3 regions of the Telluria sp. GW821-FHT07G12 genome follow, and region 2 is predicted to be linked to each of the others. Evidence: predicted binding sites of a transcription regulator. Region 2 holds the regulator's gene; each other region holds the start of a gene.

Region 1 (10,444 bases), 210 kb from region 2:
CCACGAATTCGCTGACTTCGCTGAAGAAGGCCATGTCGAAGTCGTATTTGTGCGCGTGCAGGCGCAGCTCGGCCGCGTTGTCCTTGATGAAGAAATTTTGCGACAGGAGCAGCGCGCGATATTTATAAAGCGGGACGGGGCTTGGCATGTTGCAGGGTCCATCGGATGCAAAAGTTGCACGGATAACATACAAGGATATTGCCCTGAATGGTATAAAAAATGGAAACTTTTTTTGATGCCGCATCCTGACATGGCGCAACAACAACACCCGGACTATGCAATTCGGGTAGGCACTGGGGCCTGGCTGAGGTATTTCGGCTTCACCTCGCCGGTGAGCCAGACGCCGTTGTCCGATTGGTAGAAAGCAATGCCGTCCGCACGCATGCGCGCCGCGTCGACGCGCAGCATGGCGGGAAAACCATGGCGGGCGCCGACGCGCATGGCGGTCTGCACGTCGGCGGACAGGTGGACGTGATGACGCGCCCGGCCCGCAGCCCGGACGCCAGGATCGCCTTCAGGAAGCGGCTGGCCGTACCGTGGTAGAGCACGGCGGGCGGCTCGGCCTCCCTCAGCTGCAAGTCGACGGCGATGGAATGGCCCTGCCTGGCCCGGATGCGGCTGCCGTCCTCGCTGAAGGCGAAGCGCTGCTTATCGTTGCCGGCGACCACGCGCTCGAGCAGCGCGCGGTCGAGCGGCTTGCCGTGGGCGGCCAGGCAGGCCAGCAGTTCGTCGACGTCCGCCCAGCCGTGGGCGTCCAGCGTCAGGGCTATGCTGTCCGGGCGGTGGCGCAGTACGTAGCTGAGCAGCTTGCTGGTGGCGACGACGGGGTCCTTCATGGACCGAGTATAGGCCGGCCGCAGCCGGGCCCGTATTACACGACGCCTTCGATCACGCGCCGGACCTGCAGCGCGCGCTCCTCGACGCTGCCGCTGACCAGGGTGTAGGGAATACCGCGCGCTTCCAGGTCCTTCAGCACCAGCTGGTGGATGCGTCCGCGCCAGGCTTCGTTCTCGCGCGCGGACTGCTCTTCGTAGGGAATGTCGTCGGCGCAGACGAAGGTATGGGTGTAGCGCTCGCGGCACTCGTCGGCGCAACGCAGCAGCTCGGCCGGCACCGGCTCGGTGACCTGGCCGAATTCCAGGCCCAGCAGCAGCGTGGTCAGGGCATTCGTGTCGACGAACAGGTAGCGCCTGGCATAGGGCATCTGCTCGTCCTCGGCTTCGCGGTGGCGCAGGGCGATATCGACGTAGTCGTCCGCGTTCAGCTGGCCCTGCTTGTCTTCCCAGATGTAGCGGCCGATCTCGGGCACGGCAACGCTGCCGTACTGGCGCGCGAGGTACTCGCACAAGGTCGACTTGCCGGTCGATTCCGCGCCGACGAACACGACCCGCTTGACCTGCCCTGCTGTGCTGCTGCCCTGCTCTTCCATATGCATCCCGTGATCGAAATACCTGCTTGCTAGTGCCGTCCAGAAAGACGAGAGCGCCATCCTAGCCGACGGCGGCGCCCTCCACAAGACGCCAGCCCGGGATCGCCCGCCCGGTCAGAACAAATCCAGCTGCGGACTCGCCTTGGTCTTCTTGCTGGCCGGCTTGCCGCCCCCTTCAGCCGCCGGCGCCCCGCCGAACAGGTCCAGCTGGGTGACGTCCTCGTCGCGCCGCTGGCAGGCAGCCGCCGAGGGCACCACCAGCGGCCGGCGGAACTGCTCGCCGTTCATCTTGCTGAAGCGGCCATTGTAGCCATCCATGCCCAGGCGTTTGATGGCCTTGGTAAAGCGCTGGCGGATCAGGTCGGCCCAGATGCCTTCGCCGCTCATACGCTTGCCGAACTCGCTGTCATATTCCTTGTTGCCGTGCATATCCTTCATGCGGTTCAGCACGCGTTGCGCCCGGTCTGGAAAATGAGCGTACAACCATTGATGGAACAAGGGGTTGACCTCCCACGGCATGCGTAACACCGTGTAGTGGGCGCCAACCGCGCCCGCGTCCCTGGCGGCCTCGAGAATGCGCTCGATTTCCGGTTCCGTGATGAAGGGAATGATGGGCGCCACGCTGACGCTGACCGGGATGCCGGCGTCCGTGAGGGTGCGGATCGCGCGCAGGCGGCGTGCGGGCGCTGCCGCGCGCGGCTCGAGCGTCCGCGCGATCTCGCCGTCCAGGGTCGTGAGGGTGATGGCGGCGGCGGCCAGGCCTTTCTCGGCCATCGGCGCGATCAGGTCGATGTCGCGCTCGATCAGCGCCGACTTGGTGATCAGCCCATATGGGTGATTGCACTCGCCCAGCACCTGCAGTATTTCGCGCGTGATGCCGCGCTCGCGCTCGCAGGGTTGATAGGCGTCCGTGTTCACGCCGATGGCGATGCTCTCGGGCACGTAGCCGGGCTTGGCCAGTTCGCGGCGCAGCAGGTCGGCCGCATTCACCTTGGCGAAGATGCGGCTCTCGAAGTCCAGCCCCGGCGACAGGCCGAGGTAGCTGTGCGAAGGCCGGGCGAAGCAATAGATGCAGCCATGCTCGCAGCCCCGGTAGGGGTTGATCGAGACATTGAAGGGAATGTCCGGCGAGGCGTTACGCGTCAGGATGGTTTTGGCGAACTCATCCGTAACGATGGTCTTCGGCGGCGCCGGCTCGTCCGTCTTCAGTCCCGGAACCGTCCAGCCGTCGTCGAAACGCTCGCGGCCGTGGACTTCGTAACGGCCCTGGAGGTTGGACACGGCGCCACGGCCCTTGTGCGGCGTCAACGGCCGCGGAGGGATCATGACCTGCCCTTGCAATTCCACGTCTTCAGCCCAAGCTTGTTGGCGATTCACTATGGCGCTCCCGAGTACTGTATGGATATACAGTATCGTACACCCGCTTTACTACGGGTTCAAGCGCGAAATCGCTGGGATTGTTGTTCCACAAACCCGTTGAAGCTCTCGAACAACGGTGCGTAGTGTTCGGGCCGCTTTTCCAGTTGCGAAAGTGCAAATGCAGCCGCTTCCAGTGAGGACAGCTGGTCCGGCGCATGGGCCTTGCGAATCCGATAAGCCGAGGGTGGCAAGTCCTGCAGGGTTAGGCGCGGCAGGGCTTGCAGTGAGGAATTAAGGTAGAGCATCTTGCGGCTCTTACGCCAGGTGGCGTCGAGCAGCACCAGGCGCAGCATCTCCGGCGCGCTCAGCAGCGAAGGATCGAGCACAGGCGGCGCCGGCAGCCCGAGCTCGGCCTCGCCCGCCGTCTGCGGATATAGCAGCAGCGGCATGCGCTCGTCCGCATGCAGGGCCGCATCCAGTTCCGTCAAAGGAAACACCGCGCCCACCAGCAGCCGGCTGGACGGCAGACACAGGTGCAGCAGCCGCGCACTGTTCTTGGCGTTGTGCACCTCGAGCGGATGTTGCAGGACCAGCAGCTCGACCTGGCTGGCCAGCGGAGTCACGAAGCGGCAGATGCAGGCGCTCTGTGCTCGCAGGCAGGCGGCGCAGGTCGGGCGGCGGGATTCGGATGTCGTCATGGGCGGCGATTGTACCCGCGCGCCTCGCACATCGAACTCAGAAGCTCCCGCCGACCCGCTCCCCGCGCGGCGGCATGTTGTCCGGCACCGGCACCGGCGGATCGTCCTTGCGCAGCGGCTTCAGGGCGCCGGCCCAGTGCACCACCTGGTCCAGCATGGTCTCGACCGCGCGCTCGTGGTGCTCGGCCGGGTCGAAGGTCGTGAAATTCTCGAAGTCGGTGAACAGCGACAGCATGACCTGGGCGCGCACGTCGGCCACCATCAGCTCGCCCATCACCAGGCGCAGGCTCTCGATCGCGCGCGCGCCGCCCGCGCTGCCGTAGCCGACGAAGCCTGCCGCCTTGTTGTTCCACTCCTTGTACAGGAAGTCGATCGCGTTCTTCAGCGCGCCCGAGGTGCCGTGGTTGTACTCCGGCGTGACGAACACGAAGCCGTCGAACTCGGCGATCTTCGCCGCCCAGGCTTTCGTATGCGGCTGCAAATACTGGCCCATCGAAGGCGGCACCGGCTCGTCCAGCAGCGGCAGCTGGAAATCCTGGATGTCGACCAGTTCGAAGGCGGCGTCGCCGCGCGTGCCCGCGCATTCCATCACCCAGCGCGCCACGTCCAGCGCCTTGCGTCCGGGGCGGGTGCTGCCCACTATCACTGCAATGTTGATCATGCCAGCCTCCGTTTATTTAAAAAAATGTTTTAAATCGTTTAGTCGATTCTAGTCAGTGCTCCTTCGACAGCGCGCCCGATATAGCGACCTGGAGCGTCTGACAGAGCCCAGGGCAAGGCGCACCGGCGAAGACAGTACGCTAGTACGGCGAGACGGGTGCAACGCCGCCATGGACTCTGTCAGACGCTCCAGGCCAGCCGCCGCCCAGCGCGCGATACAAGTCCACGTGCGCGGCCAGCCAGCTGGCGCGCAGCTGCAGCACGTTGGTCTCCGCGCTGAAGGCATTGCGCTGCGCGTCCAGCTCTTCCAGATAGGACGAATAGCCGTTGCGGTAGCGGTTGTGGGCGATGCGCAGCACCTCGGCGGTGGCGACGCGGCGCGCCTCGGCCTGTTCCAGCTGCTCGCGCAGGCGCTGCACGGCCGACAAGCCGTTCTCGGTCTCGGCAAAGGCATTGCGCACCACGGATTCGTAGGCGAACACGGCGCGGTCGCGCAAGGACGCCGAGATCTCGGCCTGGGCGCGCAGACGGCCGGCATCGAAGATCGGCGCCAGCACGCTGCCGCCCACGCTCCACAGCGTGGTGCCGGAGCCCAGCAGGTCCGGCAGGCTGTGCGCGTAGCCGCCGACCGAGGCGGTCAGGCGCAGCGAAGGCAGCATCTGGTCGCGCGCCGCGGCCAGGCTGGCGTCCGCGGCGGCGATGCTGCGCTCGGCCTGGGCGATGTCGGGGCGGCGGCGCAGCAGTTCGGACGGCAGGCCGGGCGCGATGCCTGGCGGGCGCAAGCTGGTCAGCTCGGCGCCGCGCGCCACCGGGCCGGGGCTGGCGCCCACCAGCAGGTTCAGCGCGTTTTCCTGCTGGGTGATCGAACGCTCCAGCTGGGGCACGACGGCGGCCGTGTTGCGGTACTCGGCTTCGGCCTGGGACAGCTCCAGGCGCGAGCTGTAGCCGACCTCGAACTGGCGCCGCGCCAGCGCCAGCGAGCGCTCGCGCGATTGCAGGGTCTGGCGGGCCAGCGCCAGCTGGGCGTCCAGCCCACGCAGGTTCAGGTAGCCGGATGCGGTGCTGGCCGCCACCGACAGCGCCACCGCGTCCGCCGCCGCCTGCTGGGCCGCATAGTCGAAGCGCGCCGCCTGCGTGGCCGCCTCGAGCCGGCCCCACGGGTCGAATTCGTAGGCGGCCTGCACGTTGCCCGTGACCGCCGTCGATTCGACCGGCGTGCCCAGCGGCCCGATGGCGCGCGCCCGGGTCGGCCCCGCGCTCACCGACACGCTGGGTTCCTGGGCCGAGCGGGCCACGCGGATGCGCGCCTGGTATTCCTGCAGCCGCGAGCGCGCCGTGCGCAGGTCTCCGTTGTGCGCCAGGGCCTGCGCCACCAGGGTGTCCAACACCGGATCGCCGAAGGCCCGCCACCACTCCTGCTCGACGGCGGCGTTGGGACCGACCTGCAACGGCGCACGCCAGCCTGCCTGCACCTCGATCGTCGACGCAGGCCGCTCCTGCACCGGGATGCGGCAGCCGGCCAGCAGCAGCGCGGCCGCGCCCGAGGCCAGCGATAGGCGAACCACCCTGCTCATCGCTGCTGTCCTTGCGCAGCCGTATCGATGCTGGCCACCACCGACATGCCCGGCCGCAGGCGCGCCGCCAGTTCCTGGTTCGGGTCGATGCTGATGCGCACCGGGATGCGCTGGGCGATCTTGACGAAGTTACCGGTCGCGTTGTCCGGCGTGATCACCGAGAATTCGGAGCCGGTGGCCGGCGCGATCTGCTCGACGTGGCCGCGCATCTTCGCGTGGTTCAGCGCGTCGACGGTGAAGGTGACCGGCTGGCCCAGGCGCACCCCGGCCATCTGCGTCTCCTTCATGTTCGCTACCACCCACATGGTTTGCGGCACCAGGGCGGTCAGCTGGGCGCCGGCGTTCACGAAAGCGCCCAGGCGCACCGTCACCTGTCCCAGCTGGCCGTCGCGTGGGGCGAGGATGCGGGTGTTGGTGAGGTCGATCTCGGCCAGCTTCACGGCCGCCTCGGCGTTGCTCACCGCCGCCTCCAGCGAGGCGCGGTTGACGTCCACCGTGCGCAGGCTCTGGCGCGAGATCTCCAGCGCGGCGCGCGACTGCGCGGTCTGCGCCACCGCCTGCGCATGGGCGGCGCGCGCGGCATCCCTTTCGCGCGCGGACAGCGAGCCGTCGGCCGCCAGCTCCTCGACCCGGCGCAGGTCGGCCTGGGCGCGCTGGGCCTGGGCGCCGGCGTTCGCCACCGCCGCCTCGTTCTGGGCGATGGTGGCGGCCGCGCTCTTCTGGCTCTGGGCGAAATTGGCGAGCGCCGCGCGCTGGGCCGCCAGCTGGGCGCGCGCCTGCTCCTGGCGCTGCTGGTAGATGCGGTCGTCGATGCGCATCAGGAGCTGGCCCTGCTTCACGTGCTGGAAGTCCTGTGCGTCGACCTCGACCACGTAGCCGGACAGCTGCGGACTGATGATGGTCACCTGCCCGCGCACCGTCGCGTTCTCGGTACTCTCGATGGTGCTGCGGAAGGGCGGCAGGTCCCAGGCATACAGCACGATCAGCACGCCGATCAGCGCGATGAGCGCGAACACGGCGCCGCTGACGATGACGTGGCGGTTCGATTTTTGCTGCTCTTTGGTATTGCTAGTCGTGGTCTCGGCCATGGTGTCTTCTGCTTCAGCTGTTCATGATGGGCGGATTGCGGTGGCTGCGGCTTCCGGCTCGGGCGGATCGCCCACGGCGTTGGCGATCGGCGAATCGGTGACGGTGTCGCGCGCCGGCGCCACGGCGCTGGGTGCAGGCGCGGGCGCTGCGGCGGGCGGCGGCGCCACATACTTGAGCCACAACGCGCGCGCGAAAATCCAGACGGCCAGCACGGCGGCGAGGATGGCGATCGCCAGGAACACGTCGTTGTAGGCGAGGATGTTGGCTTCGCGGGTGGCGGTCTGCGTCAGCACCGAGATGCCCTGGCGCGTGCGCGAGGACGGATCGGCAAGAACCCGCCCGTAGGCCGCCCCGCCCTGCTGGATGCGGGCAGCCACCATCGGATCGAGGCTGCTGAGGTGGTCGGCCAGGTTCGACGAGTGGAATTTTTCGCGCATCACCTGCCAGGTGCCCAGCAGCGCGGAGCCGAGCAGGCCGCCGAGGTTCTGGGTCAGGCCGAACAGCACCGAAAAGGTGATCAGGTTGGCCGGGTTCGAAATCACCGCGCCCAACAAGGTGAGCAGCAAGGGCCCGAGGAAGAACACGCCGCCGAAGGCCAGCAGGCCCTGGCTGACGTACATCTCTTCGGGGCGCGTCAGGCTGTTGGCGTGCGAGTCGATCCAGGCCCCCAGCGCCATGATCAGGAGGGCGATCACCTGCGGCGCCATCAGGTGCTGCGGATTGAGGGTCAGCGCGGACATCGCGATGCCGAGCAGCGTCGCCAGCAGCACCACCAGGAACAGGGTCTGCAGCTGGTCGTTGTTCAAGCCCACCATGCGCAGGAAGCCGACCGCGCCCACGCTCTGCTCGGACAGCACCACGCGCACCAGGATCATGGCGATGAACAGGCGCGCGATCATGCCGTTGGTGAGCCAGCGCAGGTTCAGCAGCGGGTTCTTGCGATTGTGTTCGACGGCGACCGCCGCCAGGATCAGGACGATGGACACGGCCAGCGCCACGCCGATCCAGGGTTCCTGGGTCCACCACAGCACGCGGCCGAAGCTCAGGGCCGCGCACAGCAGCGCCATGCCGGGCGCGAACAGGGCAAAGGTGAGGAAGTCGGTCGGGCGGAAGGCCTTGAAGCGGTCGCCCGGCGGCAGCTTGAGCCACAGCACCGCGCCTAGCGTCACCAGGGTCAGGCCCAGTTCGAACACGTAGAGCCCGCGCCACTCGGCCACTTCCAGCAGCCGCGTCGAGAACAGATAGGCGATCGGCTGCGCCAGCTGCGAGATGCCGGTCGAGATGATGATCCCGCGCGGACGCCAGGCCTTGGTGAAGGACTGCAGCGTGTAGTACAGGCCGAGGGTGGACAGCGCCGCGCCGACCATGCCGTGCGCCGCCCGCACCGCGATCGCCGAGCCGAGGTCGTTGACGAACAGGTGGGCGAAGGTCACCAGCGCATACAGCACCAGGAAGAACTCGGTGAAGGCGCGCAGCCCGAACTGCTGGCGGAACTTCACCAGCAGCAGGTTCATCGAGACGTTCGTCATCACGTAGGCGGTCGGCAGCCAGGTGCTCTCGGCGGCAAAGGCGCCCAGCGTGCCCTGCAGGTTGACCAGGTTGACCGTCACCAGCGCATTGCCGAGGCCGCCGGTCAGGGTGACCAGGGTCCCGACCAGGAAGAAGGCGATGCGGCGCGGCGTGGTGTGAGCGGGAAAGGACGGGCCGCCCGGCATGGTCGGCCGTTCGTCCGGGTGCCATTCGCGCGGGGCGTACTTGTCGCTCATGCGTTCTCCAGCACCTGTTGAAGCCGCTCCAGCACGCCGGCGGCCAGCGCGACTTCGCCGGGATCCAGCCGCGCCAGCGCCTCGCGCCGCAAGGTGTCGGCCTGCACCCTCACCTTCTGCTCGAGTTCGCTGCCCTGTTGCGTGAGCACCACCAGCTTGACGCGGCGGTCCTGACTGCTCGGAATCCGTTCGATCAGCCCGGCCGCTGCCAGGCGGTCGATGGTGGCGACCAGGGTTGCGCCGTCCACGCCCAGCTGCTGGGCCAGCGCGGTCTGCGAGGGCGGGCGCGCGTCTTCGGCGCCGGCGGCGCGCTGCATCTCCGCCAGCGCGGCAATGGCGCTCCACCCGGCCGCGGTCAGGCCGCAGGCCTTGAGCTGGCGTTCGAGCGCCTTGTGCCACGCGCGCCCGCCCGCCTGCAGAGCCTGGGTGAATCGCTCACTGATGTGTTCGCTCAGCCGTTCATCCGGAGTAAGCATAGGCCACCAAATCGTTGGACGACCAAATTATCTGCCTGTTCTGGCAAATGTGGCCACACGCGAAGATTTAATGCGCGAATTGGTTAAACGGATATTGCTCTCAGAAATTACAGTGCTTAAAATCAACTCATTCCGCTAAGCAATTGGTTTCAAACGGACACATCCGTGAGCCCCGTTTCCAGAGTTTTCCATGTTTAGAGCACCTGCATCTGTTCGCAAAATTACCTCCGCAGCGATTGTGGTCCTTGCCATGCTGCCCGGCTTCTCGGTCGAGCAGGAGCTGCAACTCGACTACAGGATCAACGAGCACATCGTCCTGATCCCGGCCGGCCGCAATCATCAGGCGCGCCTGGAGACGACGGTGTTCCAGCCGAACGGTCCTGGTCCGTTCCCGCTGATCATCATCAACCACGGCAAGGATCCGGGTCACCCGAACCTGCAGCCGCGCGACCGTTTCTATCACATGGCCCACGCCTTCGTCGCGCGCGGCTATGCGGTGATGGTGCCGATGCGCCAGGGCTTCGCCAACTCGACCGGGCGCTACCGCGACCACGGCTGCGACATGACGGCCAACGGCTACACCCAGGCCGAAGACATCCGCGACACCCTGGAATACGCCCGCGAACAGAAATGGATCGACGCCGACCGCATCGTGGTCGCCGGCCAGTCCTATGGCGGCCTGGCGACGATGGCGCTGGGCACCGAGGAGCTGCCGGGCGTGCGCGGCCTGATCAACTTTGCCGGCGGCCTGCGCGACGACAGCAACGGCTGCGGCTGGCGCTCGGCCCTGGTCTCGGCGTTTGCCGAATACGGCTCGCAGAACAAGGTCCCGAGCCTGTGGATGTACGGCCAGAACGATTCGCTGTTCGGCCCCGAACTGGTGGCGCGCATGCACGACGCCTTCGAACAGGCCGGCGGCAAGGCCCGCCTGGTCGAGTACGCGGCTTTCAAGCGCGATTCGCACGGCATGCTGGCCAGCCGCGACGGCGAAAAGGTCTGGCTGGCCGACACCATGCAGTTCCTGGATCGCGTCGGCATGCCGACCAAGGTGATCTACAAGGTGCCCGAGCCGCCGATGCCGCAGCCGACCAATTTCGCCAAGGTCGGCGACGTCCAGGCCGTGCCCTTCCTGAGCGAAAACGGCAAGCGCGCCTATGCCGAGTACCTGACCAAGATGACGCCGCGCGCCTTCGCGGTGTCAAGCAGCGGCGCCTGGTGCTGGGCCGAAGAAGGCGAAGACCCGGAAGCCCGCGCCCTGGCTACCTGCTCGGCCAAGAGCGACAAGCCGTGCCGCCTGTACTCGATCGACGAGCATGTGGTGTGGAACCCGGACCTGGCGGAAAAGGCGGCGGTGACGGCGTCCAACACGCCGGCGCCGGTGGGCGATGGGGCC
Region 2 (10,444 bases):
TTCTGGATGGCGTGCGTCAGGCGCGGCCAGTCCTCGTCGATCAGCTTGCCGGTACGCAGGCGGTGCTGGTCGAGCTGGCCGATCGAGCCCAGCATACGCATGGCCAGCTGGGTGCCGCCCATCTCCATCGAGAAGATCGCGACCGGCAGGCCGGCCTCGACCGCGACGGCTTCGCCGATGTTGACCGAGAACGCGGTCTTGCCCATCGATGGACGGCCGGCAACGATGACCAGGTCGCCCGGCTGCAGGCCGGAGGTCATCTTGTCGAGGTCGATGAAGCCGGTCGGGACGCCGGTGATCTCGCCCTGGTTTTCACGGCTGTAGAGTTCGTCGATACGCTCGACCACCTGGGTCAGCAGCGGCTGCACCGGCAGCCAGCCCTGGGCGCCGCGGGCGCCCTGCTCGGCAATCGCGAAGATGCGCGATTCGGCTTCGTCGAGGATCTGCTTGACCTCGGCGCCCTGCGGATTGAAGGCCTTGGCCGAGACTTCGTCGGCCACGGTGATGAGCTGGCGCAGCACGCCGCGGTCGCGCACGATCTCGGCGTAGCGGCGGATGTTAGCGGCGGACGGCGTGTTCTGCGCCATCGCATTGAGGTACTGCAGCCCGCCCACTTCCTCGGCCTTGCCGAGCTGGACGAGCGACTCGTATACGGTGATCACGTCGGCAGGCTTGCCGGCATTGATCAGGCGGACCATCTGTTCGAAGATGATCCGGTGGTCGTAGCGGTAGAAGTCCTCCGCATGCATGAAGTCGGCAATACGGTCCCACGCCGCGTTATCGCGCAGCAGGCCGCCGATGACGGACTGTTCTGCTTCGATGGAATGCGGGGGAATGCGGAGCGACTCGATCTGCGGGTCTGCTGGGGTGTTCATGGCCGACATTATACCTTTTCCGCATCGACCGCTGAAATGATTGGTGATTTTCCAAGCATAAAAAAAGCCGGGCGAACCCGGCTTTTTTCATTCCAGCAACAAGAAGCGAGAGGAACCGTAGCGAGCGGAAGGAGGTCTGGTTGAGAAGCGCAGCTGTACGAACAGTACAGCCGGTCCGCCGTAGCGGAGCATCGCAAACCGGACCTACGACGCGCAGTAGGTTCCTCGAAGCTTCTTAGGCAGCTTCGCCCACGACTGCCACGGTCACGTCGACGACGACGTCGGTGTGCAGAGCGACGGCAACCGGGTGCTCGCCGGTGGTCTTCAGCGGGCCGGTCGGCATGCGGACGTTGGCCTTCTCGACGGCGAAACCTTGCTTGCTCAGGGCTTCAGCGATGTCGAAGTTGGTCACGGAACCGAACAGACGGCCATCGACGCCAGCTTTCTGGGCGATGGTGATGGTCATGCCGTTCAGCTTCTCGCCCTGGCCTTGTGCGGCTGCCAGCTTCTCGGCGGCTGCCTTTTCCAGTTCGGCGCGCTTGACTTCGAACTCGGCCACGGCCGATTCGGTTGCACGGCGGGCTTTCTTTTGCGGGATCAGGAAGTTACGTGCGTAACCGTCCTTGACCTTGACCACGTCGCCCAGGTTGCCGACGTTGACGACTTTTTCCAGCAGGATGACTTGCATATTATTCTCCAGTATACGTGTCGTGACCGACGATTAAGCGTTGTGCAGGTCGGTGTACGGCAGCAGGGCCAGGTAGCGGGCGCGCTTGATGGCGGTGTCCACTTGGCGCTGGTAGTGCGCCTTGGTACCGGTCAGGCGTGCCGGCATGATCTTGCCGTTTTCCTGGACGAAGTCCTTCAGGGTGTCGACGTCTTTGTAGTCAACCTGTTCCACGTTTGCTGCGGTGAAGCGGCAGAATTTCTTACGCTTGAACAGCGGGTTCTGCTGTTTGCGCTTCAGTTTTTCCTTGGCCTTGTTTTTGTCGAACTTTTTACCGAATGCCATTTTTGGCTCCTGTATCTAATCTAAATGAATTCAATGATGTGAAACACCAGGGCTTTGCTGTTGCGGTTCTTCCTCGCGAGGAAGCCCTTGAACTGGTACACGGCACCAAGTTCGGCATCGGCAAACCGGCCTGAAATATCTCCCGCGGCAAGCGCGGCGATTTCAAACTCGACCTGCCTGGCAATCCCTGCCTCCAGCTGCTGCGATCCATGTAACAGGATGCCGCTGACGATGGGGATGCCGGCCGGGGTATACCGCAAGGTATCGCGTTCCGCGATGCTTGCGACCAGCAACAGCTCGTTCACTGCCCTCTGCGCTTCACTTTCCGAAGAAATTAAGCGGCTGCGGCCGGAGCGGCTGCCTGCTCGGCGCGATGGCTCTTGGCTGCGTCTTCGCGCTGGACCGATTTCATCATCGGCGACGGTGCGGTTTCGGCCTTCTTCATCTTGACGGTCAGGTGACGCAGCACGGCATCATTGAATTTGAATGCGGTTTCCAGCTCGACCAGGGTCTCGTTGTCGCACTCGATGTTCATGCAGATGTAGTGTGCCTTCGGCAGCTTCTGGATCTGGTAAGCCATTTGACGGCGGCCCCAGTCTTCGACGCGGTGGATGTTACCGCCGCGCGAGGTGACGGTGGTCTTGTAGCGCTCGATCATCGCCGGGACCTGCTCGCTCTGGTCCGGGTGGACGATAAACACGATTTCATAATGACGCATGCAACACTCCTTAAGGACGTTTAAACAAATGCCCACCTCGGCGTCAAGACGAGTGTGGGAAGGGAAAGCCCGACATTATAACCGCAAAAACGTCAAGAGCTCAATCACCATCTGCGGTGCCCGCCAGCTTGCCCGCTTGCCCTGTTGTTATCGGCTGTGCCCGCCAAGCAAAAAAAAGCGGCAAAAGCGACGGATTCCCCTTGCGCCCGGCGCAATACTGTACAAAAATACAGGGTGTCGGGTGTCGCTCGAGACGCTCCTTTACTTACACCTATCGAACATGCTTAAGCTCACCGCACGGCAAGAACAGATCCTCAACCTGATCAAGGAAGCCATCGACAATACCGGCTTTCCGCCCACCCGCGCCGAAATCGCGCAGGAGCTTGGCTTCCGCTCGGCCAACGCCGCCGAGGAACACCTGCAAGCCCTAGCGCGCAAGGGCGCGATCGAAATTTCTCCCGGCACCTCGCGCGGCATCCGCCTGGTCGGCGCGGCGGCGGACACCGTCCCCGTACCGGTCGTCCCGGCTGCCCTGCTGATGTCGCTGCCGCTGGTCGGCCGCGTCGCCGCCGGTTCGCCCATCCTGGCCCAGGAACACGTCGAGACCACCTACTCGGTGGACCCGGCCATGTTCTCGGCCAAGCCCGACTTCCTGCTGAAGGTAAAAGGCTGGTCGATGCGCGATGCCGGCATCTGCGATGGCGACTTCCTGGCTGTCAAGAAAGTGGATTCAGCCAAGAACGGCCAGATCGTGGTTGCCCGCATCGGCGATGAAGTCACCGTCAAGCGCTACCGCAAGAACGGCGCCACCATCGAACTGCTGCCGGAAAACCCGGACTTCTCCGTGATCACGGTCGATCCGCACAGCGACGAGTTCGCGCTGGAAGGCCTGGCTGTCGGCCTTCTGCGGTCGTGGCACTAAGCCGGCACTAAGCTGGCACTAAGCACCTCTCTTCAGACGCCCGGTCTTGCACCGGGCGTTCCTGACATCTTCCCTACAGGTTTCCGCGGTTCTGGCGCCGCTCTTCGAGCTCGTGCTGGCGTTCCGGCGTCGGCGTGCTGTTGACGATGTTGTTGTGCTCCTTGATCCAGGCGTCGGTGGCATCCCGCCATGCGCCGAAATCGGCCACCACCAGCTTGCCCTTGACCCGCACAGTTTCCGCGAGATTCTCGATCACCTGATTCAGGTGCTTGCCGGCGTTTTCGATCTCGGGCTTGGTCATCAGCTTGACGATGTCGGCGGGGATCAGCTTGGTGCCTGGATTGGCGTCGACGAGCGCCTGGACCAGGGCGTTATGGCAATCTTGCCATGCTTTCATGTTGGCCCAGATCCGGTCGATCTCCTCGTTCTGCTTGGAGACGGACGGGAAGCGCGGCACAGGGCAGCGGTACTGGCCGGTGCGGAATTCGGAACCGTCGTACTGGGTGATCCAGTAGTCGATGTCCTTGCGGCGCTCCACGCGCTTGGCGATCAGCTCGAGTGAAGCGATGGCGCTGGGATTGCCCTTGGCGGCCGCCTTGCGGAACCAGGCCTCGGCCTGGGCTTCGTCGATGGTTCCTGCCTCTCCATAAAAATACATTTCGCCCACGTGCTGCTGGGCCGTCACATTGCCGGCGTTCGCCAGCTTGGTGTATTTCTGCAGGGCTTCGGGATAAGCCTTTTTGGCGAACAGGGCGTCCGCATTGGCCAGCTCATCGGCGCAGGCGCCGCCGGCCGCCAGCAGGGCCACGCAAAACAGGAGAGTCTTCATGGAAACAGGGCTGTGAAAAAGGAAATTCATCATACCCGCACAGCCCTGCCAGCTCAACCCGACTCACTTTTTCATGACGCTGGGCGAGGCGTTATTAAACTTGCGGTTGTTTTCCTCGAATTGCCTGTTCTCGGCTTCTATCAGCATTTTGTTCGACGCCTGCTTTGAATTCGCGGCAAGGACGAACTCATTGGTCGCCTTGTGCCAGGCGTCACGCTCCGAGCTGAAGCTCAGCGCATCGTTCTGGCGGCGGGTGATGACGGCAACCGTTGTATCGTCGACGTGGGCAATCGCCTGCTCCGCTTCGCGCGGGCTCATCAGCTGCAGGACGTCGGCCGGAATGCGCTTGTTGGCCGGCGGCAGCTGGTTGACCCCGGCGACGAAGTCGTTGTAGCAGGTTTCCCAATTCGCGATGGCTTCGCTGACGGCCTTGATTTCGGCATTGGTCTTGGACACGGCCGGGATCGTCGGCATGGGACAGGCGTATTTGCCCGACACCAGGTCTTCGCCCTTGTAGCCACTGGTCCAGTAAGCGAGATCGGCGGCGCGCTGCTCGCGCTTCTGCAGGACGGCCAGCGCCTCCTTGGCGCCGTTGTGGCCGCTTGCCGCAGCTTTCTGCAGCAGACTCTGCGACTTGGCCATGTCGACGGCGGTACCGTCGCCATACCAGTACATCTCGCCCAGCCGGAACTGTGCTTCGGTATTGCCGGCATTGGCGAGCTAGGTATACATCGGGAATGCCTTGCCGTAATCCTTCGCCCGCAAGGCTTTTTCCGCGTCACCCAGGTCGTCGGCGAAGGCCGCGCCGGCCGCCAGCATCAGCAGGGTAAATACAAGTCGTTTCATCGTCTCTCCTCACTGGATACAGATATGTAGGTAAGACGATGATAGATGTGTGATTACTTTATGACAATGCAATCAGGGTAATGCCGATCGGAAATCTTCCACCAGATCGGGGGTATCTTCGATGCCCACCGACACCCGGATCAGCGACTCGGCAATGCCCATGCTGGCGCGGCGCTCCTGGCCCATCTCGAAGAAGATCGTGTGCGCGACCGGAATCACCAGGGTGCGCGTATCGCCCAGGTTCGATGCCGGAATCGCGATCTTGAGGCGGTTCAGGTAGTCGAAGCAGTCGATGCCCTCTTTCAGCTCGAAGCTGAACAGCGAGCCGTAGGCGCGGAACAGATCGGTAGCCAGGCCGTGCTGCGGGTGCGAGGCCAGACCCGGGTAGTGGACCGCAGCCACGCGCTCGTCCGCTTCCAGCATCCGGGCCAGCGCCAGCGCGTTGGCGCTGGTGCGGTCCATGCGCAGCGCCAGGGTCTCGGCGCCGACGGCGATGTGGTGGGCGGCTTCCGGCGCCAGCGAGGCGCCGAAGTCGCGCAGGGATTTCGCGCGCAGCTGGGCCATGCCCTGGGCGCTTGCCGCCTGCTTGCGGAAGTTCGCGGCGATGTTCGGATACGTGCTCCAGTCGAACAGGCCGGTATCGGTCAGGGCGCCGCCGAGGGCCATGCCATGGCCGCCGATCGACTTGGTCAGCGAATTGACCACCAGGCCGGCGCCCACCGCTTTCGGACGGAACAGCCAGGGCGTGGTCATGGTGTTGTCGACCACGTAGAGGATGCCGCGCTCGCGGCACAGCTGGCCGATGCGCGCCAGGTCCGCGATCTGGGTGCGCGGGTTGGCGATGGTCTCGACGAACACCAGGCGCGTGTTGTCCTGCAGCGCGGCTTCGACCTTGGCGACGTCCGTGGCGTCGACGAAGGACACCTCGGTGCCCTGCCCCGCCACCGTATTCCACAGGCTGTTGGTATTCCCGAAGAGGAAGGAGGACGAGACGACATGGTCGCCATCCTTCAGCAGCGCCTGGGCCAGCGCGCCGATCGCCGCCATGCCGGTGCCGAAGCACAGGGTGGCCACGCCATCTTCCATCTTGCTGATCTTGTCTTCCAGCGCGGCGACCGTCGGGTTGCCCTGGCGGCCGTAGCGGAAGCCCGGCTCCTTGCCCTGGAAGACCGAGGCCAGCTGGCGCGCATCGCCGTAGCCGAAGGCCACCGAGGTGTGGATGGGCTTGTGCAGCGAGCCCTGCTCGATGGGTTTGCGGCGGTCGTTGTGAAGGATGGTGGTGGTGAAGCCGTAGTTGTTCTTGTCGCTCATGTTCGTACCGTACAAATGAAAACGGGCGCCAGAGCGCCCGCGCAGGAATTATTCAGCCGCTACCGGCGGGTTCAGATTCAGCTGGGTCCGCACCAGGTCCTCGGACGACTTGCCCGAGCTTTTGTGGCGATGGCTCTCCAGCTTGTCCAGGTACTCCGGCGAGATGTCGCCGGTGATGTAGACGCCGTCGAAGCAGGACGCCTCCACGCTGGTCAGCGCCGGGTTCACGTCCATGATCGACTTCTTCAGCGCCTCGATGTCCTGGTAGACCAGGCGGTCGGCCGTGATCTCGCGGCAGACTTCCTCGACGGTGCGGCCGTGGGCGATCAGCTCGTCGCGGGTCGGCATGTCGATGCCGTACACGTTCGGGTACAGCACCGGCGGCGCGGCCGAGGCGAAGAACACCTTGCGGGCCCCGGCTTCGCGCGCCATCTGCACGATCTCGCGGCTGGTGGTGCCGCGCACGATCGAGTCGTCGACCAGCAGCACGTTCTTGTCCTTGAACTCGGACGCGATCGCATTCAGCTTCTGGCGCACCGACTTCTTGCGCATGCCCTGGCCCGGCATGATGAAGGTGCGGCCGATGTAGCGGTTCTTGATGAAGCCTTCGCGGTACTCGACGCCGAGCTTGAGCGCCAGCTGGATAGCGGCCGGGCGCGAGGAATCCGGGATCGGCATCACGACGTCGATTTCCTCGACCGGGATCTCCTGGCGGATCTTGTCGGCCAGGTACTCGCCCATGCGCAGGCGGGTCGCGTAGACCGAAGCGCCGTCGATGACCGAGTCCGGACGCGCCAGGTACACGTATTCGAAGGCGCAGGGATTCAGCGACGGGTTCTCGGCGCACTGGCGCGCATGCAGCTGGCTGGCGTCGTCGATGAAGACCGCCTCGCCCGGCGCGATGTCGCGCACGAAGCGGAAGCCGAGGCCCTCGAGCGCCACCGATTCGCTGGCGACCAGGTATTCCGGACCGTTCTCGGTTTCGTTCACGCCCAGGCACAGCGGACGGATGCCGAAGGGGTCGCGGAAGGCCAGCAGGCCGTGGCCGGCGATCTGCGCGATCACGGCATAGGCGCCGCGCACGCGCTTGTGGACCATGGCGACCGCCTTGAACACGGCTTCCGGATCGAGCGAATAGCCGTTGGCGGCGGTCTGGATCTCGTGCGCCAGCACGTTCAGCAGCACTTCCGAATCGGAGCCCGTGTTGACGTGGCGGCGGTCGATGCGGAACAGCTCGTCCTTCAGTTGTTCCTGGTTGGTCAGGTTGCCGTTGTGCGCCAGGGTGATGCCGAAGGGCGCGTTGACGTAGAACGGCTGCGCTTCCTCTTCGCTGGACGAACCGGCGGTCGGGTAGCGGCAGTGGCCGATACCGGAATTGCCCTGCAGCGAACGCATGTTACGGGTGCGGAACACGTCGCGCACCAGGCCGTTGGCCTTGTACATCGAGAACATGCTGCTGTGGTTGGTTGCGATACCGGCCGCATCCTGGCCGCGGTGCTGCAGCAGCAGCAATGCGTCATACAGCAACTGGTTGACGGGGGCTTGCGAGACGACGCCGACGATGCCACACATGGAGTGCTCCTAAAACTGAACGTGCTGCGCAAAGGCAGCGGGCAAAAAAGGCTTGACTGTGCGCGCCCCGGTTTCCGCCATGGGAGAGAGCAACGCGTTTTTCCAGAAATCTTGTTGGGGGATGGAAGTCATTCCACACAATATGACGCCAGCCAGCACGATTACAATGCCCCGGCCGAGTCCGAACAGGCCGCCGAGTCCGCGGTCGGCCAGCGACAGGCCGGTGGCCTCGATCAGGGCGCCGATCGCCAGCGCCAGCAGACCCATCAGTACTCGCACGCCGAGGAACAGTGCGATGAAGGCAACGATCAGCCTGAGCGACTCGCCCGGAATCACCGATGGTAGCATGGGCGCCAGTTTCGCGCCGAAGGCGTTCGCCACCACGAAGGCCGCAACCCAGCCCACCAGGGACAGGATTTCCTTCACCAGCCCACGCATGGTGCTGATGACGACCGACGAGATCAGGATGAACAGGACGATGTAATCGAAAATCGTCACGGCTTCAAGCGGGGGTCTGGAAGCCCGACAGGCCGATGCGGCCCAGCTTGGCGCGCACTTTCTCGGCTTCTTCCTTGCTGAGCGGACCGATCTTAACTTTGACCAGTTCGCCGGATTTTTGCGTGTACGAGCTGATGCCGGCGCCTTGCAGCTTGGCCTGCAGTTCGGCGGCCTTTTCCTGGCTCGACATGGCGGCCACCTGCAACACGACCTTCTGCGAAGCGGCTTCGGCGGGCTTCTCGGCCTTGTCGGCCTTCCCTTCGAGGATGGCCAGCGCGCGCGACTCGTCGTGCGGCTTGGCCGGCTTGTCTTCACTCTTCGGCTTGACCGGTTTCTCGGCCTTGTCGGCCTTGTCGGTCTTGTCCGCCAGCTTGTGCTCGGCCTTGCTGTCCGCCTTGTGATCCGGCTTGGTCTCGGGCTTGTGTTCCGGCTTGGGCTCCGCCTTGGGTTTCGGCGCTTCCAGCTTGTGTTCGGGCTTCGGCAGGTCGATCGCGGCCGGCGGCTTCGCGCTGGCCACGACGGCGGGCGCTTTGGCGGCAGGCCTGGCCACCGTCGTCACGCTCGGCTCATCCCTCAACACTTCCTCGCCCTTGTCGACGCTGTCTTCGGCTGCCACGGCCTTCACGCCGCGGGCGGCTTCGGCAGCCGGCGCAGCGGAAGGCTCGGCTGGCACCGGCAGCGGCGCCGCCTTGTCCTTGGCCGGGATCTGGATCGCGATGTCGCCGGCAAGCGGCTTGGGCTGGGAATCGAGCAGCATCGGCAGGCCGACCGCGGCCGCCAGCGCCAGCGCGATAGCACCCACCAGGCGGCGGCGCGCGCGCTTCTTCTCGGGCAGCAGCGGGTCGTTGCCGGTGCCGCGGCCGCGCGTGCTGCCGGCGACAGCGCCCGCGCTCGAGGCGCGCTTGGAACGGGCGCGCTCGCCGAGGGGGGCGTCGTCGTCCTTGCTGTAGAAACGGCCGCTGTCCTCGGCAGCGCGGCCTTGCTTGTTTTTACCGAAGAACGAGAACAAGCCCATGCGTTGTCAGGTCAATGAAGAGAGGATTTACGGGCCGCCATCACGCCGGCCACGGTATAGAAGGAGCCAAAGACCACTATTCTATCATCCTGTCCGGCGCGGCTAGTTGCATCCTGGAAGGCGGCGCCCGGATCGGCGAAAGTCGTCACCGAAAATTCGTCCGGTTTGGCCCCTGCGGGCTTCTTCGCTTCGAGCTTCTTCGCGAGTTCGTCGGGATTCGCCGAGCGCGGCGACGGCAACGCCGCCACGCACCAGTGATCCACGTAAGGCGCCATGTGCTCGATGACGGCGTCGATGTCCTTGTCCTGCATGATGCCGAACACCGCATAGGTGAAGCGGTGGAAGCCCATGTTGCTGAGGTTCTGGGCCAGGGTCGCCGCGGCGTGCGGGTTGTGGGCCACGTCCAGCACCGTGGTCGGACGGCCTGCCAGTACCTGGAAGCGTCCCGGCAGCTCGACCATCGCCAGGCCGGCGCGTACTTCCTGGGCGCCCACCGGCAGCCGCAGGCGCAGCACTTCGAGCGCGGCCAGCGCGGCCGAGGCGTTCAGCAGCTGGTTCGCGCCCCGCAGGGCCGGATAGGCCAGCGAGTTGCGGCGCTGCGAACGGCCGCCGTAGGCCCACTGCTGCTTGTCGCCCTGGTAGTTGAAGTCGCGGCCGATCAGCCACAGATCGGCTTTGACGTCTTCGGCATGTTTGATGAGAGAGGCCGGCGGCTGCGGATCGCTGCAGATTGCCGGCTTGCCCGGCCTGAAGATGCCGGCCTTCTCGAAGCCGATCTCTTCGCGCGTGTCGCCCAGGTAGTCCTTGTGGTCGATGTCGATGCTGGTGACGATGGAGACGTCGGCG
Region 3 (10,444 bases), 1.2 Mb from region 2:
GCAAGCCTTACAGCCGCGAAGAGCTGCTCAAGACCGTCGGCAATGCGCTCAAGGCGCGCCGCCTCGAGGAAGCCAACCGCCGCATCGCCAACCAGCTGGAAAACTCCGAGAAGATGTACCGCTACCTGGTGGACTCCTCGCCGGACATCATCTATACGCTGAACCACGAAGGCCGCTTCACCTTCGTCAACGACCGTGCCTACCAGCTGCTCGGCTACCGCCGCGAAGAGCTGATCGGTCAGCATTATTCGGTGCTGGTGCATGAAGAAGACCTGGAGCGCGCACGCTATTCCTTCAACGAGCGCCGCGTCGACGAACGCGCCTCGCGCAACGTGGAACTGCGCCTGAAGTGCCACGCCGGCTCTAACCAGGAACGCACCTTCAACAACACCCTGATGACGATCTCGCTGAACGCGATCGGCATGCACGTGCCCGACCAGGAAGTCAAAAAGCTGGAGTTCTTCGGCACCTATGGCGTGGCGCGCGACATCACCGACCGCAAGCGCGCGGAAGAGGTCATCTCCTACCAGGCCTACCACGACATCTTGACCGACCTGCCGAACCGCATCCTGTTCAAGGACCGGCTCGGCCTCGCCGTCATTCAAGCAAAGCGCAAGCAGACCGAGCTCGCGGTGATGTTCATCGACCTCGACCGCTTCAAGCTGGTCAACGACACCCTCGGCCATGTCAAAGGCGACGAGCTGCTGCAGCAGGTCTCGGTGCGCCTGAAGGAATGCCTGCGCAAGGGCGACACCCTGGCGCGCCAGGGCGGCGACGAATTCACCATCGTGCTGCCCGAGCTGCGCGACCGCGGTGACGCCAGCCACGTGGCCGACAAATTCCTCGAGTGCCTGCAGCAGCCCTTCGACCTGGATGGCCATCAGGTCCACATCTCGGCCTCGATCGGCATCGCGATCTATCCGGGCCATGGCGAGTCGATCGACGAGCTGCTGCGCCACGCCGACATCGCCATGTACCAGGTCAAGGGACAAGGGAAGAACGGGCACGCCTTCTACGACGAGTCGATGCAGGACGTGTCGCACCAGAAGATCGCACTGGGCCAGAGCCTGCGCCGCGCCCTGGAAAACGACGAGCTGGAGATGTACTACCAGCCGCAGATCGACGCCGCCAGCGGCCGCATCGTCGGCGCCGAGGCGCTGATGCGCTGGAACCACCCGACCCGGGGCATCGTCTCGCCGGGCGAGTTCCTGCCTTTCGCCGAAGAGAACGGGCTGATGATTCCGATCTCGGACTGGATGATCGGCGCGCTGTGCCGCGACATGCTGCAGTGGAAGAACATCTGCGCCAACCAGGTGCGCCTGTCGCTGAACCTGTCCCCGCAATACCTGGACCGCGGCGACTTCTTCGAGAAGATGCGCGGCGCCCTGGTGCGCTACGGGATCGCGCCGAGCCAGATCGAGGTCGAGATCACCGAGAACATCTGCATCCGCAACCCGCAGCACGCGATCGAGCAGCTCAATAAACTGGGCCAGCTGGGCGTGTCGGTGGCGATCGACGACTTCGGCACCGGCTATTCGAGTCTGGCCTATCTGCACCGCTTCCCGGTCCACACGATCAAGATCGACCAGTCCTTCGTCAAGGAGATCCACGACGAATACGGCCACTATCCGGTGGTGCTGGCGATCATCTCGATCGCGCGCGGCCTGGGCCTGAACCTGATTGCGGAAGGCGTGGAGACCGAGTCGCAGGCGCGCTACCTGCGCGCCAATGGCTGCATGACGATGCAGGGCTACCTGTATCACCGCCCGATGCCGCTGCCGCGCTTCACGGAAGTGCTGCGCTCCCAGGTCGTGCCGGCCAGCGCCGGCAATGTACTGGCCTTCCAGGCGTAATTGCAGGATTGCGTCATGCCCGATACCGCCGCCGCAAGCCAGACAGCTGCCCATCACACGGCTGAATTCCTGCGCGTAAAAGCGCTGGCCGAGCGCGGCGTGGCCAGCGCCCAGCACAGCCTGGGCTTCATGTACGTGAACGGCCAGGGCGTGCCGAAGAACTACGAGCTGGCCGTGGCCTGGTACCGCATGGCGGCCAGCGCCGGCCTCGAACAGGCCCAGTACAACCTCGGCGTGATGTACCAGAAGGGCCAGGGCGTGGCCCAGGACCTGGCGCAAGCCGTCTACTGGTACACCCAGGCCGCGGAACAGGGCTACGCGGCGGCCCAGTACAACCTGGGCTGGCTGTACGCCAAGGGACAAGGCATCCCGGCCGACGTGCACCAGGCCATGCACTGGTTCGGCAAGGCGGCCGAGCAGGGCGACCCCGGCGCCCAGCACAACCTCGGCATGATGTACGAAGGCGGCAAGGGCGTGAGCCAGGACATCGCGCAAGCCATCGAATGGTACCGCCGCGCCGCCGAGCAGAATTACGCGCGCTCGCAGTTCAACCTGGCGCTGCGCTACGACAGCGGCCAAGGCATGGCTCGCGACGTCCAGCAGGCCATCCACTGGTTCCGCAAGGCGGCCGAGCAGGGCTATGCGCCGGCCCAGTTCAATCTGGGCCTGCGCTACGACAAGGGCCAGGACCTGCCGCAGGACAGCGAGAAGGCGATCCTCTGGTACGGCCGCGCAGGCGAGCAGGGCCACGCCAGTTCGCAATTCAACCTGGCCCTGATCTACGATAGCGGCCACGGCGTCGCCCGCGATCCCGAACTGGCGCTGAACTGGTTCCGCAAGGCGGCCGAGCAGGGCCACGCCGGCGCCCAGGACAACCTGGGCCTGCGCTACGAACATGGGCAGGGCGTGGACCAGGATTACGCCATCGCCGCGCACTGGTACCGCAAGGCCGCCGAGCAGGGTTCGGCTGGCGCTCAATACCACCTGGGCCAGCTGGTCGACGCCGGCCACGGCGTACCGCAGGATCCACAGCGAGCCATCGATTGGTACCGCAAAGCCGCCGAGCAGGGCCACCTGCGCGCCCAGTTCGACCTCGCCCTGCGCATCGAAGACGAAGCCATGCACTGGTACCGCAAGGCGGCCGACCAGGACTACGCACCCGCCCAGTACATGCTGGGCCAGCTGCTGGACCGCGACGATTCCGGCGCCATCGATCCGCGCCAGGCCTGGGAGTGGTACCGCAAGGCCGCCGACCAGGGCCACGCGCTGGCCCAGTTCGCGCTCGGCCTGCGCTATGACAGCGGCCACGGCGTCGAACGCGACTACGAAGCGGCCCATTTCTGGTACCTGTGCGCCGCGCGCCAGGGCCATGCCCGCGCCCAGTTCAACCTCGGCGTCATGTACGCCAGCGGCCAGGGCGTGCAGAAGGACCTGGTCGAGGCCTATGCCTGGCTGCACCGCGCCGGCGCTGCCGGCGTCATCCCCGCCACCACCTACATCCAGCGCATTGCCGCGCGCATGGAGCCTGCTCTCCTCGCGCAAGCCAACGGCTACGCAGGCGCTGCGTAAGCCGCTTAACTATTCTTACAACAAGAGAGAAGACCATGAAACTCAAGCAGATCGTGCTCGCGCTCGGCCTGGCCGCCGCCGCATGCGCGCCGTCCCTGGCCGCCAACGCTACCGCTTCGACGAAAGCCGTATCGCCGGCCTTCGACCGCAAGGCCTACAGCATCGCCTACAAAAAATTCGTGCTGCCGAACGGCCTGACCCTGCTGGTGCATGAAGACCACAGCGTGCCGGTGGTCGGCGTGAACGTCTGGTACCACGTCGGTTCGCGCAACGAGAAGCGCGGCAAGACCGGCTTCGCTCACCTGTTCGAGCACTTCTTCTTCAACGGTTCCGAAAACTATCCGCACGGCTTCCGCGAGGCGATGGACGACCTCGGCGCCAACAACCGCAACGGCACCACGAATACGGACCGCACCAACTTCTTCGAGGACGTCCCGACCTCGGCGCTGGAACGCACGCTGTTCCTGGAATCGGACCGCATGGGCTTCCTCGGCAACTACATCTCGCAGGCGATGCTGGAGCGCGAGCGCGGCGTGGTGCAGAACGAGAAACGCCAGGGCGACAACCAGCCCTACGGCAAGGTACGCTATGAATTCGCGGCCAAGATGTACCCGTACTCGCACCCCTATTCGTGGACTACGATCGGCAGCATGGACGACCTGAACGCGGCTTCGCTGGAAGACATCCGCGAGTGGTACCGCACCTACTACGGCCCGAACAACGCGGTGCTGTCGCTGGCCGGCGACATCACCCCGGAGCGCGCGCTGGAACTGGTCAACAAGTACTTCGGCGCGCTGCCGCCGGGACCGCCGCTGCCGCGTACCGAAACCTGGATCCCGGTGCTGGACCGCGACATCCGCGACGAGATGGAAGACCAGGTGCCGCAGGTGCGCGTCTACCGCCGCTGGCATTCGGCGGCGTGGAAGGATGCGGACGTGGCGCGCCTGCAGCTGCTGGGCGACGTGCTGGCCGGCTCGAAGAGCGCGCGCCTGGACAAGCGCCTGGTGTACGAGAAGGGCATCGCCACCAGCGTCTCCGCCGGTGTGCAGGACAGCGAATTGGGCGGCAGCTTCGGCATCACCGTCACGCTGAAGAACGGCGCCGACCAGGCGGAAGCCGAACGTGAAATCGACCGCATCGTGGGCGAGTTGCTGGAGAAGGGCCCGACCGCCGAGGAACTGGCGCGCGTGAAGACCCGCGAGCTGGCCGAATTCTCGCGCGGCCTCGAGCGCCTGGGCGGCTTCGGCGGCCGCGCCGACGTGCTGGCCGAGAGCATGACCTACGGCGGCAGCCCGGACGCCTACCTGACCCGCCTGGAGCAGATGGCGAACGCCACCCCGGCCGAGGTGAAGGCCGCCGGCAAGCGCTGGTTAAGCGCACATCACTACACGATGACCGTGAAGCCGTTCGCGAAACTGGCCGCCGTAAAATCCAGCTTCGACCGCAAGCAGCTGCCGGCACTCGGCCAGGCGCCCGACGTCAGCTTCCCGGCCATGCAGCGCGCCCAGTTGAAGAACGGCCTGAAGGTGGTGCTGCTGGAACGCCATGGCGCACCGATCGTCAACGCCGCGCTGGTGCTGGACGCCGGCGCCGCCGCCGACCCGGCCGGCAAGGAAGGCCTGGCTTCGCTGTCCCTGGGCCTGATCGACAAGGGCACGAAAACGCGCAACGCGTTCCAGCTGTCCGACGCGCTGGAATCGCTGGGCGCCGAGATGAGCACCGGCACCTCGCAGGACCAGTCGGTGCTGCGCCTGAAGGCGACCAGCGCCAAGCTGGCGCCGTCGCTCGCGTTGATGGCCGATGCCGCCCTCAATGCCACCTTCCCGCAAGACCAGGTCGAGCTGGCCAAGCAGCGCCGCCTGGCCCAGGTGGGGCAGGAAAAGGCCCAGCCGAGCGCTCTCGCGGTGCGCGTGATGCCGGGCATCCTGTATGGCGCGAATCACGCCTACGGCCGTCCGGCGACCGGCACCGAAGCCAGCACCCAGAGCGTCAATCGTGACGACGTCGCGCGCTGGCACGACGCCTGGTTCCGTCCGGGCAGCGCGACCCTGGTCGTGACCGGCGACACCACGCTCGAGAAGCTGGTACCGGCGCTGGAATCCAGTTTCGGCAAATGGCAGGCCGGCAGCGCGCCCGCCAAGCAGGTGCCGGCCGTAGCCGCCACCGCGGGCAAGCGCATCTACCTGATCGACAAGCCGGAAGCGCCGCAGTCGACCATCGTCGCGGCCCATGTGTCGCTGCCCGCCGGCCAGCCGGACGAGCTGGCGATCCAGGCCGTGATGCACAACTTCGGCGGCATGGCGACCTCGCGCCTGAACCGCAACCTGCGCCTGGATAAGCACTGGAGCTACGGCACCACCGCGCGCATGATCGACATGCGCGGCCAGCGCAGCTTCCTGACCCTGGCGCCGGTGCAGACCGACAAGACGGTCGAAGCGATGCAGGAAGTGGCGAAGGAAATCCGCGACATCGCCGGCCAGCGTCCGATCGCCGGCGAGGAGTTCGACAGTGTGATGCGCAACGTGACCTCGCGCCTGCCGGGCCGCTTCGCCACCCTGGATGCGCTGGAAGGCGCGGCCGTCACCAGCATCAACCTTGGCCTGCCGGACGATTACTGGAGCCGCTACGCCGGCGGCATGCGCGCGCTGAACGACAAGCAGCTGGCCAGCGCCGGCGCGCGCTACGTGCATCCGGACGACGTGGTGTGGCTGGTGATCGGCGACCTGCGCAAGGTCGAACCGGGCATCCGCAAGCTGGGCTGGGGAGAGGTGACGGTGCTGGACGCGGACGGCAAGCCGGTCCGCTGACGCTTCATTGCTGCTGCGGCGGCGGCGAGCGCTCCTGTTTCGAGCGCTCGTAGTTGATTTGCCAGAGCATGCCGGCGCCGAGGCCGATCAGGACCGCGACGATGCCTGCGACCCCGCCGAATCCGGGGATCAGGCTGGCCAGGACCAGTGCAAGCAGGCCTGCCGCCAGCACCGAAAGGCCGACGCGCCACCAGACGATGAGGTGGAAGAGGAGTTCGAGCGCGTCCATGCAGGCTTCAGCCCAGCGTCCGGTGCAGGAAAGCGTCGATCGCCCTCGACGTTGCGGTCGCCGCGCTGATGTGCGGGCAGTGGCCTTCATCGTCGATGATGCGCAGGCTGCTGTCCGGCAGGTGGCGCAGCATGTATTCGCCGACCTCGCGCGGGACGATCAGGTCGTCGCGGCATTGCAGGATCAGGCTCGGCACCTTCGAGCGCGGCAGGTCGGCGCGGTGATCGGACAGGAAGGTCGCGCGCCCGAAATGGCGTGCGATACCCTGGTCGTTGCGCATGAAGCTGGCCAGCAGTTCCCTGGTGAGTTCCGGGCGCACGCCGCCCATCAGGATAGGCGCCATGCGCTGCGACCAGGCGGGGAAGTCGGCGTCCATCGTGCCCAGCATCGCCTCCATGTCCTCGCGGTTGAAACCGCCCACGTAATCGCCGTCGTTGATATAGCAGGGCGACGGTCCCACCATCACTTGCGCCAGGAAGCGCTCGGGCGCCTTGTTTGCCGCCAGCAGGCCGATCGTGGCGCTGACCGAATGGCCGACGAAGACCACCGGCCCGGCCGAGCAGGCATCCAGGATGTCCAGCAGATCGTCGGCATGGCCGTGCAGGCTGCCGTGCCGCACGCGGTCATAGGCTGAGCGGTCGGAATTGCCGCTGCCGGTCAGGTCGTACAGGACGGTACGGAAGCGGTCCTGGTAGGCCGGGGCGAGAAAACGCCACATGTTCTGGTCGCAGCCGAGGCCATGCGCGAACACCATGGTCGCGTGGCCGGCGCCGGCAATGTGGACGTTGTTGCGAAACTGGACAGACATCGATAATCAAATTCGTCAAAAAAGCGACATTGCGAATTCTCATATTCTCTCATGTTACATACGTGTGCTCACGCACAGCCGCGCGAATCGGAACTGCGTTATACTGTGCATCCATACAGTATTTACTGCGCGATGGAACTCAAAGACAAGCTCGAGATCCTGGCCGATGCCGCCAAATATGACGCTTCCTGCGCCAGCAGTGGGGCGCCCAAGCGGGATTCGGTCGACAAGGATGGCCTGGGGGCCACCAATGGCATGGGCATCTGCCACAGCTACACGCCGGACGGCCGCTGCGTGTCGCTGCTGAAGATACTGCTGACGAATTTCTGCATCTACGATTGCCAGTACTGCGTCAACCGCCGCACCTCGAATGTGCCGCGGGCCCGCTTCTCGGTCGACGAAGTGGTCAAGCTGACCCAGGATTTCTACCTGCGCAACTACATCGACGGGCTGTTCCTCAGCTCGGGCATCATCCAGTCCAGCGACTACACGATGGAGCAGCTGGTCGAGGTCGCGCGGCGCCTGCGCGAAGAGCACAAATTCCGTGGCTACATCCACTTGAAAACCATTCCGGATGCCGATCCGCGTTTGATCGAACTGGCCGGCAAGTACGCCGACCGGCTGTCCGTCAACATCGAGCTGCCGACCCAGGACAGCGTCACGCGCCTGGCGCCCGAGAAGAACGTCCACACCATCAAGCTGGCGATGGGCTCGATCCGCACCAAGCTGGATGAGAAGGACGATCATCCGAAGGCGCCTGTCTTTGCGCCGGCCGGGCAGAGCACGCAGATGATCGTCGGCGCCGACGCCAGCGACGACCAGACCATCCTGAATACGGCCCAGACCCTGTACGGCTCCTACAAGCTGAAGCGCGTGTACTACTCGGCCTTCAGCCCGATTCCGCAGAGTCCTTCCAGCGTGCCCTCGGCGCCGCCGCCGCTGCTGCGCGAGCACCGCCTGTACCAGGCCGATTTCCTCTTGCGCGGCTATGGCTTCACGGCCGGCGAACTGATGCCGTCGGCCGGCAACCTGGCGCTCGACATCGACCCCAAGCTGGCCTGGGCGCTCAGCAACCGGGAACACTTCCCCCTCGACCTGAACCGCGCCGACGAGAACATGATCGCGCGCGTGCCGGGCATCGGCCTGCGCTCCGCGAAACGCATCATCGACCTGCGCCGGCTGCGCCGCATCCGCTGGGAAGATCTGTCGCGCCTGCGCTGCAGCCTCAAAAAGCTGGCGCCCTTCGTGGTCACCGCGGACTACAAGCCGGCGCAGGGCGCAACGTCTTCCGAACTGCTGCGGCGGAACATGGCCGACGCGCCGCAGCAAATGAATCTGTGGCCGGAGCTGCAGGCAGCATGAGTGCGATCGACCGACAGCGCGCAGGCCAGCCGCTGCTGGTCGAGACCTTCGCCGAATGGCGCAAGGCGGCGCGCGAGCTGCTGGTCCACGACGTGCCGCCGGAGCTGGTCACCTGGAGCACGCCGTATGCGGGCGGCGACCTGTTCTCGGGTGCGCCGTCCACGGCCGAGCAGCCGCATAATCCTTCCGACAATGTGCCGCTGGAGCCAACACCTCCGCGCCACGCGCCGCCGCACATCCCGCGCTCGCTGATGGACATGCTGCAAAGCGCCGCCTGCTGCCGCGTGCCGGACCGCTGGGCCTTCCTGTACCGCGTGATCTGGCGCTGGCAGCAGGGCGAGCACGACGTGCAGTCGCCGGCCGACGAAGACGGCGCGCGCCTGAACGCGATGGTGAAGGCGGTGCGCCGTGAGGAGCACGACATGCATGCCTACATCCGATTCCGCGAACGCCCGGCCGAAGCGGGGCCGCCGCGTTTCGTCGCTTGGTACGAGCCGCAGCACGACGTGCTGCCGCAGGTGGCGGAACACTTCGTCTCGCGCATGGGCAAGGTCAGCTGGATGATCGCCACCCCCGAAGCCAGCGTGCTGTGGGATGGCCAGACCCTGCACAACACCGGCCCCTTGGTAAAGAATTCCGAAGACCTCGAAGACACCGGCGAAGCGCTGTGGCTGACGTACTACCGCAGCGTGTTCAACCCGGCGCGCCTGAACCAGGCGGTGATGCAGCAGCACATCCCTTCGCATCGCTGGAAAAATTTGCCAGAAGGCAAAATCGTGACCCACATGATTTCCGAAGCGGCGCGTGGCGCACGCAAGGTCGGCCAGTACGAGGCGGTCGGCCAGCGCAAGGGCACGACCATCCCGATCGCGCCCGAGGATGCGCAGCCGGAGCGCCAGCAGCCGTCGAAGCTGGACGAATGCCGGCGCTGCAAGCTGTGGCAGTTCGCCACCCAGGCGGTGGGCGGGGAAGGGCCGAAGAAGGCGAAGATCATGTTCGTCGGCGAGCAGCCGGGCGACCAGGAAGACCTGGCCGGCCAGCCTTTCGTGGGGCCGGCCGGCAAGCTGCTCGACCAGGTCTGCGAGAAGGCCGGCGTTGACCGCGACAGCATCTACGTGACCAACGCCGTCAAGCATTTCAAGTGGGAGCCGCGCGGCAAGCGCCGCATCCACAAGACGCCGGCGCAGAAGGAGATCGAGGCCTGCCACTACTGGCTGGACAAGGAGCTGGCCCACGTCAAGCCGACCGTGATCGTGGCGCTGGGCGCGACCGCCCTCAAGTCCGTGATGCGCATGGCGAACGTGACCCTGAAGAATTTGATCGGCCACCCGGTTTTCCACGAGGGGCACTGGATCGTCACCACCTACCACCCCTCCTACGTGCTGCGGGTGCCTGGCGAGGAGGCCAAGCGCGAGGCTTTCCAGACCATGGTGGACAGCCTCAAGCTGGCCCAGGATCTTCTCGATCGCCAGCCGGAAGAGCCGCCGGCTTAGATATACACAGCTTGTAACATCCTGTTGCGCCCATATCCCCCTCGATGCCATTTAGGTAATCTTTGGCAACACAACAATAAAGGGGGTCTCCGATGCTTGCTACGCGTATTGCCTGTGTCTTGTCACTGAGCCTGCTGAGCGCCGCGGCGCCGGCGCAGACCGATCCGTCATCCGTTCCCGCCGAGCCGGCAGCTGCGCAGGCAGGAGAGGAAGGCCCTGCGGCCCAGGTTCTCGTTGCCGGCAAGCGCCCCGGGCCAGGCTTATGGAAAGTGTCGAAGGATGGCCACGTGATGTGGGTGTTCGGCACGTATGCGCCGCTGCCT

The links. Region 2 encodes LexA, which represses DNA repair genes until DNA is damaged. Its sites were predicted from a motif close to ACTGTATNNNNATACAGT; they were not measured.
Region 1: the regulator LexA is predicted to act here: its motif matches at 2,823-2,840, upstream of AC07PE_RS01225 (PA0069 family radical SAM protein).
Region 3: the regulator LexA is predicted to act here: its motif matches at 7,369-7,386, upstream of AC07PE_RS07595 (putative DNA modification/repair radical SAM protein).

Annotation. Positions count from the first base shown of each region.
Region 1 is NZ_JBWKQA010000001.1:241,831-252,274, forward strand. It holds gene AC07PE_RS01205 (diguanylate cyclase) at 1-148, opposite strand, end outside; gene AC07PE_RS01210 (RNA 2'-phosphotransferase) at 274-441, opposite strand; partial or broken gene AC07PE_RS01215 (RNA 2'-phosphotransferase) at 546-836, opposite strand; gene AC07PE_RS01220 (AAA family ATPase) at 872-1,435, opposite strand; gene AC07PE_RS01225 (PA0069 family radical SAM protein) at 1,544-2,755, opposite strand; gene AC07PE_RS01230 (tRNA-uridine aminocarboxypropyltransferase) at 2,866-3,486, opposite strand; gene AC07PE_RS01235 (NADPH-dependent FMN reductase) at 3,524-4,147, opposite strand; gene AC07PE_RS01240 (efflux transporter outer membrane subunit) at 4,287-5,720, opposite strand; gene AC07PE_RS01245 (HlyD family secretion protein) at 5,717-6,808, opposite strand; gene AC07PE_RS01250 (MFS transporter) at 6,830-8,575, opposite strand; gene AC07PE_RS01255 (MarR family winged helix-turn-helix transcriptional regulator) at 8,572-9,051, opposite strand; gene AC07PE_RS01260 (dienelactone hydrolase family protein) at 9,302-10,444, shown strand, end outside.
Region 2 is NZ_JBWKQA010000001.1:446,873-457,316, forward strand. It holds gene AC07PE_RS02155 (replicative DNA helicase) at 1-875, opposite strand, end outside; gene rplI (50S ribosomal protein L9) at 1,111-1,563, opposite strand; gene rpsR (30S ribosomal protein S18) at 1,597-1,887, opposite strand; gene priB (primosomal replication protein N) at 1,908-2,192, opposite strand; gene rpsF (30S ribosomal protein S6) at 2,222-2,605, opposite strand; gene lexA (transcriptional repressor LexA) at 2,886-3,527, shown strand; gene AC07PE_RS02185 (tetratricopeptide repeat protein) at 3,601-4,356, opposite strand; partial or broken gene AC07PE_RS02190 (hypothetical protein) at 4,420-5,043, opposite strand; gene AC07PE_RS02195 (hypothetical protein) at 5,077-5,202, opposite strand; gene AC07PE_RS02200 (cystathionine gamma-synthase family protein) at 5,275-6,513, opposite strand; gene purF (amidophosphoribosyltransferase) at 6,562-8,085, opposite strand; gene AC07PE_RS02210 (CvpA family protein) at 8,095-8,583, opposite strand; gene AC07PE_RS02215 (SPOR domain-containing protein) at 8,588-9,598, opposite strand; gene folC (bifunctional tetrahydrofolate synthase/dihydrofolate synthase) at 9,610-10,444, opposite strand, start outside.
Region 3 is NZ_JBWKQA010000001.1:1,642,560-1,653,003, reverse strand. It holds gene AC07PE_RS07620 (putative bifunctional diguanylate cyclase/phosphodiesterase) at 1-1,853, shown strand, start outside; gene AC07PE_RS07615 (tetratricopeptide repeat protein) at 1,869-3,422, shown strand; gene AC07PE_RS07610 (M16 family metallopeptidase) at 3,458-6,229, shown strand; gene AC07PE_RS07605 (hypothetical protein) at 6,234-6,458, opposite strand; gene AC07PE_RS07600 (alpha/beta fold hydrolase) at 6,466-7,266, opposite strand; gene AC07PE_RS07595 (putative DNA modification/repair radical SAM protein) at 7,399-8,628, shown strand; gene AC07PE_RS07590 (UdgX family uracil-DNA binding protein) at 8,625-10,121, shown strand; gene AC07PE_RS07585 (TraB/GumN family protein) at 10,241-10,444, shown strand, end outside.